2 regions of the Mesorhizobium sp. M7A.F.Ca.MR.148.00.0.0 genome follow, and region 1 is predicted to be linked to the other one. Evidence: predicted binding sites of a transcription regulator. Region 1 holds the regulator's gene; the other holds the start of a gene.
The links. The regulator PhoB, encoded in region 1, activates phosphate uptake and scavenging genes when phosphate is short. The targets are predictions, from matches to a motif close to TGTCATNNANCTGTCAT.
Positions count from the first base shown of each region.

Region 2: a site for PhoB is predicted at 2,544-2,560, ahead of phnC (phosphonate ABC transporter ATP-binding protein). Genes of this name have one in related genera too.

Region 1 is NZ_RZTB01000030.1:39,021-44,175, forward strand. Features, by position in the region: gene pstA (phosphate ABC transporter permease PstA) at 1-610, shown strand, start outside; gene pstB (phosphate ABC transporter ATP-binding protein PstB) at 628-1,452, shown strand; gene phoU (phosphate signaling complex protein PhoU) at 1,479-2,186, shown strand; gene phoB (phosphate regulon transcriptional regulator PhoB) at 2,203-2,892, shown strand; gene EOB49_RS14460 (ROK family protein) at 2,909-4,156, opposite strand; gene xylF (D-xylose ABC transporter substrate-binding protein) at 4,427-5,155, shown strand, end outside.
Region 2 is NZ_RZTB01000095.1:14,296-19,450, reverse strand. Features, by position in the region: gene EOB49_RS25780 (alpha-D-ribose 1-methylphosphonate 5-phosphate C-P-lyase PhnJ) at 1-132, shown strand, start outside; gene phnK (phosphonate C-P lyase system protein PhnK) at 129-905, shown strand; gene phnL (phosphonate C-P lyase system protein PhnL) at 943-1,650, shown strand; gene EOB49_RS25765 (DapH/DapD/GlmU-related protein) at 1,647-2,264, shown strand; gene phnC (phosphonate ABC transporter ATP-binding protein) at 2,638-3,495, shown strand; gene phnD (phosphonate ABC transporter substrate-binding protein) at 3,580-4,488, shown strand; gene phnE (phosphonate ABC transporter, permease protein PhnE) at 4,563-5,155, shown strand, end outside.

The sequences.
Region 1 (5,155 bases):
GATCGGCGTCGCCGCCTCCATCTATCTGGAAGAGTTCGCCAAGAAGAACCGTTTCACCGACCTTATCGAGGTCAACATCAACAATCTGGCAGCGGTGCCGTCAATCGTCTTCGGCTTGCTCGGCCTCGCGGTGTTCATCAATTTCCTGGGCATGCCGCGCTCCGCCGCTTTCGTCGGCGGCCTGGTGCTGACACTGATGACGCTGCCGACGATCATCATCGCGACGCGCGCTGCACTTGCCGCGGTGCCGCCGTCGATCCGCTCGGCGGCTCTCGGTCTTGGCGCCTCCAAGATGCAGATGGTGTTCCAGCACATCCTGCCGCTTGCCGCACCCGGCATCCTCACCGGCACCATCATCGGTCTAGCGCGTGCGCTCGGTGAAACCGCGCCCCTGCTGCTAATCGGCATGGTCGCCTTCGTCGCCGATCCACCGACGACGCCTTTCGATCCGGCCACCGCGCTGCCGGTGCAGATCTATATGTGGGCGAACGAGGCCGAACGCGCCTTCGTCGAGCGCATGTCGGGCGCGATCATCATCCTGCTCGTCTTCCTCATGGCCATGAACATCACCGCGATCGTGCTTCGGCGTCGGTTCGAGCGGCGCTGGTAGAAAAAAGGCATTTTGGTATGAACATCATGACCGAACAGTCCCTTGAAAATGCAGTGGGCGATAAGATGAACGCCAAGTCGAACGAAGTGATCAAAATGCGCGGCGACAAGGTCGGCGTGTTCTATGGCGAGAAGCAGGCGCTGTTCGATGTCAATCTCGACGTCCGCCTGAATCAGGTGACGGCGCTGATCGGCCCCTCCGGCTGCGGCAAGTCGACCTTCCTGCGTTGCCTCAACCGCATGAACGACACCATCGATTCCGCGCGGGTAACCGGCAAGATAACGCTCGACGAAGAAGACATCTACGACAAGAACATCGATGTCGTCGAACTCAGGGCGCGCGTCGGCATGGTGTTTCAGAAACCCAATCCGTTCCCCAAGTCGATCTACGAGAACGTCGCCTATGGCCCGCGCATCCACGGATTGGCCAAGCGCAAGGCCGACATGGATCAGATCGTCGAGTCGAGCTTGAAGAAGGCGGCGATCTGGAACGAGGTGAAGGACCGTTTGCAGGAACCTGGCACGGGTCTTTCCGGTGGCCAGCAGCAGCGTCTGTGCATTGCACGCGCCATCGCCGTGTCACCCGAGGTGATCCTGATGGACGAACCGTGTTCGGCGCTCGACCCGATCGCCACTGCTCGCGTCGAGGAACTGATCGACGAACTGCGCCAAAACTATACGATCGTCATCGTCACCCATTCGATGCAGCAGGCAGCGCGCGTGTCGCAGCGCACCGCGATGTTCCATCTAGGCTATCTGGTCGAGGAGGGCGCCACCGACAAGATGTTCACCACCCCCGACGACAAACGCACCCAGGACTACATCACCGGCCGGTTCGGCTGAGCTCAGGCATATGAGGGACGAAGATCATGGGTGAACATACCGTTGCATCTTTCGATGAGGATCTGGAGCAGATCAGCCAGCTGATCCGCGACATGGGCGATCTCGCCCGCTCGATGGTCAGTGGCTCGACCAAGGCTTTGCTCAATTCGGACAATGCGCTGGCGCAGCGCGTGGTTTCCGATGATGCCATCATGGATGCGCGCCAGCGCGAGCTGGACGATCGCGCCATCACGCTGATCGCCAAGCGCCAGCCAATGGCCAACGACCTGCGTGCGGTGGTCGGTTCGATCCGCATGGCCGGCGACCTCGAGCGCATCGGTGACCTTGCCAAGAACATCGCCAAGCGCGTCGGCACTGTCGGGCTGAGCGTTACGCCGCACGACCTTTCGCATTCGATCGACGCGATGGCGCAGCTGGTGCTGATCCAGGTGCAGGGGGTCGTCGACGAGTATGCCGCCGCTGACGCGGCTGCGCTTGCCACGCTCAGAAACAATGATGAACGCATCGACGTCAAATACACCTCGGTGTTCCGCGAGCTGCTGACCTACATGATGGAAGATCCCCGCAACATCACGGCGTGCACGCACCTGTTGTTTTGCGCCAAGAACCTCGAGCGGATCGGCGACCACGTGACCAACATCGCCGAAAATGCCTACTATGTTTTGACCGGCACGCAGCTGCCAGCCAATCGTCCGAAGCAGGACGAGACGGCAATGTCCGCGCCAGCGGCATAACAGGGGTGACCAGCCGATGATCGCACCACGCATCATGGTGGTGGAGGATGAGGAGCCGCTAGGCGTGCTGCTCCGCTACAATCTTGAATCCGAAGGTTACCAGGTCGAGGTGGTGACGCGCGGCGATGAGGCCGAAATCCGGCTGCAGGAGAACGTTCCCGATCTTCTGGTGCTCGACTGGATGGTGCCTGCGGTTTCGGGCATCGAACTCTGCCGGCGCCTGCGAATGCGTCCCGAGACCGAGCGGCTGCCGATCATCATGCTGACCGCGCGAGGCGAGGAAAGCGACCGCGTGCGCGGCCTGTCGACCGGCGCCGACGACTATCTGGTCAAGCCCTTCTCGACGCCGGAGTTCATGGCCAGGGTCAAGGCGCTGCTGCGCCGGGCCAAGCCGGAAGTGCTGTCCAGCGTGCTAAAGGTCGGCGATATCGTGCTCGATCGCGAGTCGCACCGTGTCTATCGCAAGAAGAGCGAGATCCGGCTTGGGCCGACGGAATTCCGCCTGCTCGAATTCATGATGCGCCATCCAGGCCGCGTGTTCTCGCGCAGCCAGCTGCTCGACAATGTCTGGGGCGAGACGATCTACATCGACGAGCGCACAGTCGACGTGCATGTCGGCCGGCTGCGCAAGGCGGTCAACAATGGCCGTATGCCTGATGTCATCCGCACGATCCGTGGGGCCGGATACGCCATCCGAGAGGACTGAACTCCCTCGTTTGAACTCACGCCACGTTCTTGCCGCCGAAACCGGATCTCGCCTGCACGCCCGGCGCAAAAATCTCCTGATCGACGAAGATCAGCGCCCGCATGGCGCAGCCTTCGCGGATCAGCGGCAGTTCGTTCGGCTCGGTGTCGAAGGAAATCGATTTGGAATGCTGGCCGCCGGCGGTCTGGGCAATCGCTTGCCGCAATGCCGGCTCGATCAGGTCGAAGGCGGCGGCGCTGACACCGACCATGGCGACCGGCGCCGGATCGATCAGCGCGAACAGGCTGCCGAGGCCGTAGCCGAGCGCTTCGCCGGCCTTGCGATAGGCTTCCCGTTCGGGTCCGTCACCTTCGCGGGCCGCGGCAGCCAGGGCGCGCATGTCGGCGTCGCTGACATCGGCAACGGGTTCTGCATCCTCGCCCATCTGCCTGGCGTTGCGCCATATGGCGTAATTGCCCGCATAGGCTTCGACGCAGCCGCGCCGTCCGCAGCGACATAGCGCGCCGTTCGGCCGATGGATCATGTGGCCGAATTCGCCGCCCGAAGAATGGGTGCCGGTGAACAATTCGCCCTTCAGCACCAGTCCCATGCCGATGCCGTGCGACAAAAGGATAGCGATGAAATCGTCGCGGTAACGATCGGGGTCGCGCCAGCGCAGCGCCACCGCCATCATGTTGCAGTCGTTCTCCATTATGGCAGGGATGCCGAACTCGTCTTCGAATATGTCAGCGAAGGCGATGTCGGTGTGCGGCGTGATCGGCGACCACAGCATGGCGCGGGCACGGGTGTCGGTGATGCCCTGGATGGCCAGCGCGATGCGGGCGATGCTGCGCACGTCCAGGTCGGGATCTGCCAGGCGGCGCCGCACGATGGCCGTGCATTCCCCGATCAGCGACTCGCGCGACATCGTCAGCGTGTCCAGCCGGCGCTGTTCCTCGGATATTACCTGGCCGGCATAGTCGATGACGGCGACGGAGAGGAAGTTCAGCGACAGCACCACGGTCATTACCGCGGCCGCTTCCGGATTGAGACTGAGGCCGACCTGCGGCCGGCCGCGTTTGAGCGAGCCGGCCTCGCTCGGCTTGCTTTCGGTCAGGATGCCTTCGACGATCAGGTCGGATGAAATCGCCGAGATGGTCGAATGGCTGAGGCTTGTGGTCGCGGCGATCTCGGTTCGCGACGGCTGTCCGGCGCGGCGCACTGCCGCGATCACCATGGCGCGGTTGCGGCGGCGCAGATCGTCGTGGCGGATTCCGACCGACATGTTCTTTCATATCCTCCCGGCCGCCGCGGTTCCTCCTGCCCATGGAACGCTGTCGGTGACGCCGGTAAATACTGGCAGAAGCTGCAGGCCGTGTCATTTATTTATTCCGAGACTCGAAAAAAACTCGAAGTGACATCAAAATCCATCAGAATCGATGTTGACAGCGTTCGGGCGTTGGCCCAGTATTTTTTCGAGGCTCGAAAAAATAGAGCCTCTGTGCCGGCCCTCGGGTCAGTTTGGTCGCGCCATACGCGGCGCAGGGAGGATAATATGAAAAGATTCACGGCCGCCATCCTGGCGGGTGCCGCCATGTCGCTGACGCTCGCGTCTGTCGCGCAGGCGAAGGACAAGGTTGTCGGCGTTTCGTGGTCCAACTTCCAGGAAGAACGCTGGAAGACCGACGAAGCCGCCATGAAGACGGCGATCGAGGCCGCTGGCGACAAGTACATCTCCGCCGATGCGCAGTCCAATCCCGGCAAGCAGCTTACCGATGTCGAAAGCCTGATCTCGCAGGGCGCCAATTCCCTGATCATCCTGGCACAGGACGCTTCGGCCATCGGCCCGGCCGTGCAGAAGGCGCTGGACGAAGGCATTCCGGTCGTCGGCTATGACCGGCTGATCGAGAACAAGGACGTCTTCTATCTGACCTTCGACAACAAGGAAGTCGGCCGCATGCAGGCCCGCGAAGTGTTCAAGGTCAAGCCGGAAGGCAACTACGTCTTCATCAAGGGCTCCGGCGCCGATCCCAATGCCGACTTCCTGTTCTCGGGCTCGATGGAAGTGCTCAAGGAAGCCATCGACAGCGGCAAGATCAAGAATGTCGGCGAAGCCTACACGGATGGCTGGCTGCCCGCTAACGCCCAGAAGAACATGGAACAGTTCCTGACCGCCAACGACAACAAGGTCGACGCGGTGGTCGCGGCCAATGACGGCACTGCCGGTGGCGTCGTCGCGGCGCTGACGGCTCAAGGCTTGGCCGGCACCGTGCCGGTCTCGGGT
Region 2 (5,155 bases), on a different contig from region 1:
GACGACCATGGAGGCCACATGTTCGTCTGCTCCGACACCGATCATTGCGAGAAGCGGCGGGCGGACGGCCATCACGGCCACCTTGCTTCAGAAAACCATCTTGCCTCGGAAAAAATGGAGCCGGCGCAATGACCGACGAACCGCTGCTGCGCGTCTCGGCGCTCTCCAAATTCTACGGCTCGCGCGTCGGCTGCGACAACGTCTCCTTCGACCTGTGGCCGGGCGAAGTCCTGGCTGTGGTCGGCGAGTCCGGCTCCGGCAAGACGACATTGCTCAACTGCCTGTCGACGCGGCTGCTGCCCTCCTCCGGCAGCGCCAGCTACCGCATGCGCGACGGCCAGTTCCGCGAGCTCTACCGCATGAGTGAGGCCGAGCGCCGCTTCCTGATGCGCACCGACTGGGGGTTTGTCCACCAGAACCCGGCCGACGGCCTGCGCATGACGGTGTCGGCCGGCGCCAATGTCGGCGAGCGGCTGATGGCGGTCGGCGACCGCCACTACGGCAAGATCCGCGCCACCGCCGTCGACTGGCTATCGCGCGTCGAGATCGACGAGGACCGCATCGACGACGAGCCGCGCGCCTTTTCCGGCGGCATGCGCCAGCGCCTGCAGATTGCCCGCAACCTCGTCACCGGCCCGCGTCTGGTGTTCATGGACGAGCCAACCGGCGGCCTCGACGTCTCGGTCCAGGCGCGCCTGCTCGACCTGCTGCGCGGTCTGGTCACCGATCTTGGTCTGGCGGCCATCGTCGTCACCCATGACCTTGCCGTGGCGCGGCTTTTGTCGCAGCGCATGATGGTGATGAAGGACGGCCGCGTCGTCGAAAGCGGTCTCACCGACCGCGTGCTCGACGACCCGCGCGCGCCTTACACGCAATTGCTTGTTTCCTCGATTCTGCAGGTTTGACGATGACGCAAACGACTGACGATTGGAGAACCTTCTGATGGCAACCCCGCTCGTTGTTTCCGGTGTTGCCAAGAGCTTCACCATGCATCTGCGCGACGGCATCAAACTGCCTGTTGTCGCCGGTGTCTCGTTCTCGATCAGGGCCGGCGAATGCACCGTGCTCGGCGGCCCGTCCGGTGCCGGCAAGAGCTCGATCCTGAAGATGCTCTACGGCAACTACGCCGTCGACGAAGGCCAGATCATCGTCACGCATGATGACGGGCTGATCGACCTGGCCACCGCCAGCCCTCGCACCGTGCTTGCGGTGCGCCGGCAAACGATCGGCTATGTCAGCCAGTTCCTGCGCACCGTGCCGCGCGTTTCGGCGCTCGATGTCGTCGCCGAACCGCTGGTCGAGCGCGGCGAGGATCGCGAGATTGCCCGCGGCAAGGCGCGCGCCTTGCTGGCACAGCTCAACCTGCCGGAGAAACTCTGGGCTTTGCCGCCTGCGACCTTTTCCGGCGGCGAGCAGCAGCGCGTCAACATCGCGCGCGGCTTCATCACCGAGCATCCGATCCTGCTGCTCGACGAACCGACCGCTTCGCTCGACGCCAGCAACCGCGATGTCGTGATCGAACTCATCGCCGCCAAGAAGGCGGCTGATGTCGCCCTGCTCGGCATCTTCCATGACCACGACGTGCGCGAGGCGGTTGCCGACCGCATCATCGACGTCACCGCGTTCGCGTCCGGAAAAATCGCCGCATGAGCAGGAAATTGTCCGAGACGCCGCTGGTCCACCCGACGGCGGATGTACAGAATTCGACGCTCGGCCGCTGGACCGAGATCGCCGACCGCAGCCGGGTCTCGGAAAGCGAACTTGGCGACTATTCCTACATGATGCAGGACTGCTCCGTCTGGTGCGCGACGATCGGCAAGTTCGCCAACATCGCGGCCAGCGTTCGCATCAACGCCACCAACCACCCGACCTGGCGGCCGACGCTGCATCACTTCACCTATCGCGCCTCGGACTACTGGGACGATGCCGAGCACGAGACAGAATTCTTCGCCCAGCGCCGCGCCAAACGCGTCACCATCGGCCACGACACCTGGCTCGGTCACGGCTCGACTATCCTGCCCGGCGTCACCGTCGGCGATGGCGCCGCGGTCGGCGCGGGTGCGGTGGTCTCGAAAGATGTCGCGCCCTATACCATTGTCGGCGGCGTGCCGGCCAAACCGATCCGCGAGCGCTTCGATCGCCGCACGGCCGAACGTTACCAGGCGCTCGCCTGGTGGGACTGGGACCATGCAAGGCTGCGCGCCGCGTTGGATGATTTCCGGGAGCTTGAGGCCGAGACGTTCCTAGAGAAATATGGCGGATAGCGACGTCCAGGAACGGTCACTGACGCGGGGCAGCGGGGCATTGTCACAAACCGCCCCGGCCCCTGCTATCCGCATGACGTGCCTCTCGACACCAGCATCGACGCCATGGCCCTTGTCTGGAACGCCTGAAGGACGGCCTCGCCGTTGCCAACGCGCGACGGACGAGTATGTGCGCATCACCTGACGCGGTTTTGCCACCGGCACCAGCCCGCCAGGCCCGCGTTCCACATGACCTTCGACTGCTGACCCAGGGTCGACCCTAGACTCCAGCCTGTGGAGCGTAACAAAACTGACATCACCGCGACATGGCAGGTTCATGTGGCTGCGTTAGGCGAGAGCCTGACGATCAATGGTCCGGACTGGAACCTGCCCCATGCCAGCAAATTCCGCCACGCTCGAAATCCGCGGTGTCACCCGACGATTTGGCAAGAACACTGCCGTCAGCGACATCAACATCGCGATCCCGCATGGTCAGATGGTTGGCGTCATCGGCCGTTCGGGCGCCGGCAAATCGACCCTTCTTCGCATGATCAACCGTCTCATCGATCCCAGCCAGGGGTCGATTTTTTTTGACGGCGCCGAGGTCTCCCAGCTGCGCGGTTCGCCACTACGGCGCTGGCAGCGCGATTGCGCCATGATCTTCCAGCAGTTCAACCTGGTGCCGCGCCTCGACGTGCTGACCAATGTGCTTCTCGGCCGGCTGAACCACCGCTCCACCATGTCGAACCTGCTCGGCATCTTCTCCCGCGAGGAACGAGCCGAGGCGATAGCAGCGCTGGAGCGTCTCGATATCGCCCGCACCGCGCTGCAGGCCGCCGGCACCTTGTCGGGTGGCCAGCAGCAGCGCGTCGCCATTGCCCGCGCGTTGATGCAGCAGCCGAAGGTGATCCTCGCCGACGAGCCGATCGCGTCACTCGATCCGCTCAACGCCAAGGTGGTTATGGATTCGCTGCAGGATATCAATTTGCGCGAAGGCATCACCGTGATCACCAACCTGCACACGCTGGACACGGCCCGCACCTATTGCAACCGTATCATCGGCATGGCTGCCGGCAAGGTCGTCTTCGACGGCCCGCCGGAAGAGCTCAACCGCGAGGCCGTGCGCATGGTCTACGGCGCCGACAGCAGCGGCGGCGAAATCTCCGAGGCCATCACCTCGACCAGTGTCATCATCAAGCAAAAAATCGCCGCATCCGCCGGACCGCTTGAGCCAGCCTTTCCTGGTTACTGAGCGACCTGGATCGCCAGCCCGCGTCAAGGGCATCATATCCCAACGCAGCCGGCGCGATGCCGGGACCAACAGGAGAGAGACGAGATGTTTAGAAAGATACTTTTCGGTGCCGTTTCCATCATGGCCATGGCGATGGGCTCGGTCCAGGCACAGGATCTGAAGGAATTCCGCGTCGGCATTCTGGGCGGCGAGAACGAAGCCGACCGTCTGCGCAACTACCAGTGCTTCGCCGACCACATCAAGCAAGTCCTCGGCGTCGAGAAAGTTTCGCTGTTCCCGGCCGCCGACTACGACGGCGTCATCCAGGGTCTGCTCGGCGGCACGCTCGACTATGCCGAACTCGGCGCTTCCGCCTACGCCAAGGTCTACCTCGAGAACAAGGACGCGGTTCAGCCGATCCTGACGACGGTCCAGACCGACGGTTCGACCGGCTACCATTCGGTTATGGTCGCCCGTGCGGATTCCGGCATCAAGACACTCGCTGACATGAAGGGCAAGAAACTCGGTTTCGCCGATCCCGATTCGACTTCCGGCTACCTGGTCCCGGTCACCTCGCTGCCCAAAGACATCGGCATGGATGTGAAGAGCTATTTCGCGTCGACCGGTTTCGGCGGCGGCCATGAACAGCTTGTCCTTGAAGTTCTGAAGGGCACCTTCGATGCCGGCACCACCTGGGCCTCCGGCGTCGGCGACTTCAAGGATGGCTACAGCTCCGGCAATCTGCGCAAGATGGTCGACAAGGGTGTCCTCAAGATGGACGACCTCGTAGAGTTGTGGCAGTCCCCCTTGATCCCGAACGGCCCGCTGGTCATACGCACCTCGCTCGACGCCGACACCAAGCAGAAGATCACCGATTTCCTGACTAAGCTTCCGCAGACCGACCCGGCCTGTTTCGCGGCGGTGCAAGGCGGCGACTTCAAGAGCTATTCGCCGGTCACCCCGGAATTCTATCAGGCGATCATCGACGCTCGTAAGGCGAAGATCGGCTCGTAAGCCAAAAGGCACGACGCCGCCGGGGCCAAAGTGCCGCCGGCGGCGTTGCCGCGTCACGGGCTGGGGAACTATCGATGAGTGCGACCGAAATTTACCGCGCGCCTGCGCTCTCCACGGAAGGAGCGTTGGCCGAGCGGCACTGGCGCGACCTCGCCGCTCGCCGGCGCCTCTACACGATCGGAGGCCTGGTTTTCCTGTTGCTTGCGCTCTCGGGCTCGCTCTGGTTCGCCAATGAGACCAACGCCGGAAAGTTCTTCGACCGCCTTCCCCACATCGCCGACTTTTTCGTCGAATTGAAGCCGCGCGACTGGTTCGACCCGGTGCGCGCGCTGTTCGACCTGCCGTCGCCCTATGACGATGGCAGCCTCAAATTCGACTATCCCGAAGGCCGGGTCTACCTGACCCAAGGCATCTACATTCCGGAGTATTTCTACCGGATGATCGAGACCCTGAACATTGCGCTGTTTTCGACCCTGGTCGGCTCCACCTTCGGTTTCCTGCTCTGCTTCCTGGCTGCAAGCAACGTGACGGCCAGCCGCTGGCTCCGCTTCACCACGCGCCGCTTCCTCGAAATTGTCCGCGCCTTTCCGGAAATCGTCATTGCCGGCTTTTTTCTGGCGATCTTCTCGCTTGGGCCCATTCCAGCGATCCTCGCGGTCAGCATCCA